2 regions of the Terribacillus sp. AE2B 122 genome follow, and region 2 is predicted to be linked to the other one. Evidence: a T-box and tRNA genes for the amino acid it is inferred to sense, from the RefSeq annotation. Region 2 holds a T-box; the other holds one or more tRNA genes.
The links. A T-box is a leader RNA that pairs with one kind of tRNA and senses whether it is charged. The one in region 2 lies ahead of alaS (alanine--tRNA ligase), so its partner is inferred to be a tRNA-Ala.
Positions count from the first base shown of each region.

Region 1: it has a tRNA-Ala gene. The T-box ahead of alaS (alanine--tRNA ligase) is inferred to sense a tRNA for this amino acid. The anticodon was not compared.

Region 1 is NZ_LR700945.1:265,729-268,137, forward strand. Features, by position in the region: gene AE2B122_RS12220 (arsenic transporter) at 1-626, opposite strand, end outside; tRNA gene AE2B122_RS12225 (tRNA-Ala) at 1,033-1,105, opposite strand; gene AE2B122_RS12230 (exonuclease domain-containing protein) at 1,245-2,132, shown strand; gene AE2B122_RS12235 (hypothetical protein) at 2,177-2,409, shown strand, end outside.
Region 2 is NZ_LR700942.1:302,344-304,752, reverse strand. Features, by position in the region: gene alaS (alanine--tRNA ligase) at 1-954, opposite strand, end outside; T-box leader at 1,008-1,220, opposite strand; gene AE2B122_RS01525 (AI-2E family transporter) at 1,263-2,363, opposite strand; gene AE2B122_RS01520 (hypothetical protein) at 2,329-2,409, opposite strand, start outside.

The DNA of each region.
Region 1 (2,409 bases), on a different contig from region 2:
AATTTAGGCAATCTTTTCTTCACAACGATGAACATTAGCCAAGACATGAACAGTAATGCTAGTGTCGCCGGAACAAACATCATAGCAGTGTGCATGTAAAGTGACATATCAATTATTTCCAGGGCAATCAAATTAACGAGGTTGCTCACTCCAATCGGTGCACTTGAGGCTGTAGCGATAAGGGCACCACTCAATAAATATGGAATTTGCTGATGTGTCGGTAAGCGGAGATTCCTAAGTAGTAAAATTAGGATTGGTGTTGTAATTAAGATACTTCCATCGTTATTGAATAAGAGTGTCATTAAGAAGCATAAGAGTTGAATGTACCAATATAACCGATACCCTGAACCTCGAGCTAAATTAGCTAACTTTGCAGCAACCCAGTGAAAGAAACCGAAACTCTCCAATATAACCGCCATGACGATTGTGGCCATGATCGTAATAGCGGCGCCTCCAATCTTATCCATTATATCTGCCGCATCAGGACCTGAAACTATTCCTGTCAATAAAATTATCGCAGCACCTACTGCTGCTGGGACAGCTTCATTAAGTCCCCGCGGCCTCCAAAAGATGACCAGCATAGTAGCTAGGAATGTGAATACGGTAATTCCTATTTCTAATGTCATCTTGCACAACTCCTTTCTCCTTCCTTTTTTTATCGGAAGTTTGAACCTCCCCCGACCTGTTTTTTACATGTATATTCAAATTCGGATAGAAGGACTAGATTTTTATACCTAAATTGTCGAAATGTATGTTTGTCTGCTAGAGTGATTTGTCTAGAAAGAGAAATGGAAGGCACCGTCCATGTACGTTTACAGGGGGGCTTTCTACAGGAATTATGGAGACGTAAAGCAAAGGGTAACTAGAAACGTAGGTTCTTATGCTAGATTTCTTATAAATGAATAAGTATAGAAGTGTAAAAGGTAGATAGAAGGAAGGAAATGAGGTTAGAGGAACCTTATAGTTAAGTCTGAGGCACGAGCTTAAAAATGCAATAAGAAAAAACCCTTAAAAATAAGGGTTTTTGAAAGATGGAGCATAGCGGGCTCGAACCGCTGACCTCTTCGCTGCCAGCGAAGCGCTCTCCCAGCTGAGCTAATGCCCCGTATTTGATTTATCGTCACAAAAGTATTATAGCGCTTCTTTCCTTTACTGGCAACATTTTTTCATAAGCACGATTATCGGACTCTACCGGCTGCTATGATATAATCTATTTAACAAAAGTCGATTTGGAGGACGATGCAGTGCGGTTTGTGAGTATAGATTTTGAGACGGCGAATCGATATTGGTCAAGTGCTTGTTCGGTAGGTGTTGCTGTAGCGGATGAGACGGGTGTGATTGATGAATGGTATACCTTGATCAATCCATTGATGGAATTCGAAGAACAGAATATCCACGTGCATGGGATCCTTCCGCGAGATGTGGAAGATGCGCCGACGTTCAAGGAAATTTGGCCGAAGTTAAGCAGTTATCTGGCAGGTAATGTTGTCATCGCGCATAACGCGAGTTTCGATATGGGTGTCATTCGAAAAGCGGTGGCACGTTACGGATTGGAAATGCCGGATTTTGATTATCTATGTACGCGGATTATCGGCAAGAAGGTGTGGCCGGATATGGAGAACCATCGGCTGAATACGTTAGCTGCCAGCAAGGAGATCACGTTCGAGCACCATAATGCCATGGAGGATGCGCGAGTTGCCGCAAATATCTTTCTGCATGCGATGGCGGATTCTGGAGTACAGAGTATAGAGGAACTGACCAATGTGTTGAAGGTCAATCGGAAAAGCATTCATGATACAAGCTCATCTGGCAGCAGATCAAGATACGGGGATATCAAGCCACAGACAGATCAATTTGATCCAGCCCACCCGTTCTATCGGAAACAGGTAATGTTCACGGGGACGATGAAGAGTTTGAAGCGAAAGGATGCCATCCAAAGACTAGTCAATGTAGGCGGCGTGCACACAGATAAAATGGACACGTCTACCCGCTATCTTGTTGTCGGAGCTAGAGATTATGAAAAATTCGCTGCCGGCAAGAAAACGAGTAAACTCATTCAAGCGGAGCGGATGATTGAGTATGGACGTCCGCTGCGGATCATCTCAGAAGAAAAATTCCTATCATTGGTGTAAGGAGTTCTCGGTACGAGAACTCCTCTTTTTATGGAGGGGACACGATGTATGAATTAAAGGAAACCGATCTGACTAAAGAGGCGTATATACAATTGCTGGATAGATTATTTGATAGTTGTGATACAGTCAGTTTTGCCGTGCTTCCTAAGAAGATGATGGGGCAAAAGGAAACGCTGCATCGGCTGCTGCAAGAACTGGAGCCGTATTTCCAGGAAATTGTCCATGATAACGCTACAAGAGCTAACCTTTTCGGTGCTAATGTATCTGTACCGAATTA
Region 2 (2,409 bases):
AATATTCTTCGCATAACGTACTGCGCGACGAATCAGACGACGGAGTACATAGCCTCGACCTTCATTGGAAGGAAGCGCTCCATCACTGATGGCGAATGATACAGTACGGATATGATCGGCAATAACTTTGAATGCCGTATCATCTGCTGCTGTTTCACCATATGCTTTTTTCGCAAACGTAGCCGTCTTCTCAATGATCGGCATGAATAGATCTGTTTCGAAGTTGGTTTTCGTGTCCTGAATAACACATACCATTCGCTCCAGACCCATCCCTGTATCAATGTTCTGTTTCGGAAGCGGTGTATATGTGTGATCTGGATTATGGTTGAACTCGCTGAATACAAGGTTCCAAATCTCCAGATAGCGCTCGTTCTCACCACCTGGGTAAAGTTCTGGATCAGATGAATCATTACCGTATTCTTCTCCGCGATCATAGAAAATTTCAGAGTTTGGACCACTCGGGCCTTCACCGATATCCCAGAAGTTTTCTTCCGTACGAATGATTCGCTCTTCTGGCAATTTAACTAGATCACGCCACATCTGATAGGCTTCTTCATCTTCTGGGTGAACCGTTACGGATAATCGTTCCGGATCAAAACCGATCCATTTTTTATCTGTTAGGAACTCCCATGCCCAAAGGATAGCTTCTTTTTTGAAATAGTCCCCAATAGAGAAGTTTCCAAGCATTTCGAAAAACGTATGATGGCGGGCAGTAAAGCCTACATTTTCAATATCATTTGTACGGATGCTTTTTTGTGCATTCACGATGCGTGGGTTCTCAGGCACAACTCGTCCGTCAAAATATTTCTTCAGCGTTGCAACGCCACTGTTGATCCATAGCAAGGAAGGATCTTCAATCGGCACAAGTGAAGCACTTGGCTCGACGCTATGTCCTTTCTCCTTGAAGAAATCGAGGAATTTCTGTCTTACTTCAGCAGACGTTAATCTTTCCATAAAAATGCCTCCTTTATTATGTAAACACACAAAAAACTCCCGATCCTGCCATATGCAGGGACGAGAGTATGATCGCGGTACCACCCTGATTATAGACCGGAAATTGGTCTATCACCTTTAGGCGCGGATAACGGTGCGCAGCCGATAAGGATTAACTCAGAGCTCCGGTGTAGCTTTCCATCACACTTTTATGGAGATTCTTCCAGCCAAGGAATCTCCTCTCTTAATAAAAGGACGTCATGTACTTGTACCTTCATCGCTTCTAGCTATAAATCTAAGCGTTAGTATAGATAAAAAAGCGGATTTTGTCAAACATCCGCCTCCTTTGCTGTATCCAAGCAGGCTTTGATAATCGTCAGACACGGAACAGCTGCGATCATACCAATAATACCCCCAAGTTCCCCGCCTACAAGCAAGGCGAAAATGATCAGAAGCGGATGGATATGGATGCTTTTCCCGACGATAAAGGGAGAAAGCAGGTTCCCTTCGATCAATTGAATAATAAAAACCATGATTCCTGCAAGGAGAGCCGTTTTCGGGCTGATAGTTATTCCAACGAGAATAGCAGGAACGGCCCCGATGATCGGACCGAAATAAGGAATGATATTCGTTGCCCCTACCAGTAAAGCTAAAACCAAAGAATACGGTAGCTTAATAAGCGTGAACGCTGTCCAAGTCAGAAGACTGACAATGCTGCTAACAAGCAGCACGCCGCGAATATAGTAGCCTAGATTACTATCAATCCGAAGCACTAAGCTTTTGATCCTGCTCCGAAAACGCCGAGGCAGCAACATGAGACCTGCATTGCCGATTTTATCCGTATCTTTCAGCATATAAAAGACGATAACTGGCGTAACGACAAGAAAAATGACTACTTGCGGCAGCTTGTTCCATATATGCAAGAGATCTTTTAGAAATCCTTCTGCGCGCTGTTCTAAGCCATGCAGTATGCTATCCATTTGATCATGCACTGTTTCCGGCAGGAACGCTGTCCGTTCATACATGAATTGCACATAATGATCATAACGTTGTGTCAACGCCGGCAGATTATGGCTGAATTCCTTTACCTGACTGATCAGAACCGGAAAGCCTTTGTAAAGCAGGAACCCGGTAAGACCGAAAAACAGCGTATATATAATCAGGATTGACAGCCAGCGCGGCAGTCGCCACGCAGCAAGAAAATCGATGACAGGATGAAGCAAATATGCAATCAAGCCTGCAATGATGAAAGGCAGGAATAGTCCGCCTAAAAATAGCAGAAACGAACGATAATATGGGTATAGCTTTATCAGCAGAAAACAGAGCAGCAAGGCGACAACAATCGTCACCATCCATAGGAGAACACGATAAAGACGGGATGCCTCTTTCATATTACTAGAAAGATGCGCCGTCGCAATTCCGTTCTTCATCTGTGAACAAATCATCAAGGGAACTCAACGAGCCATCTTCCTCTAC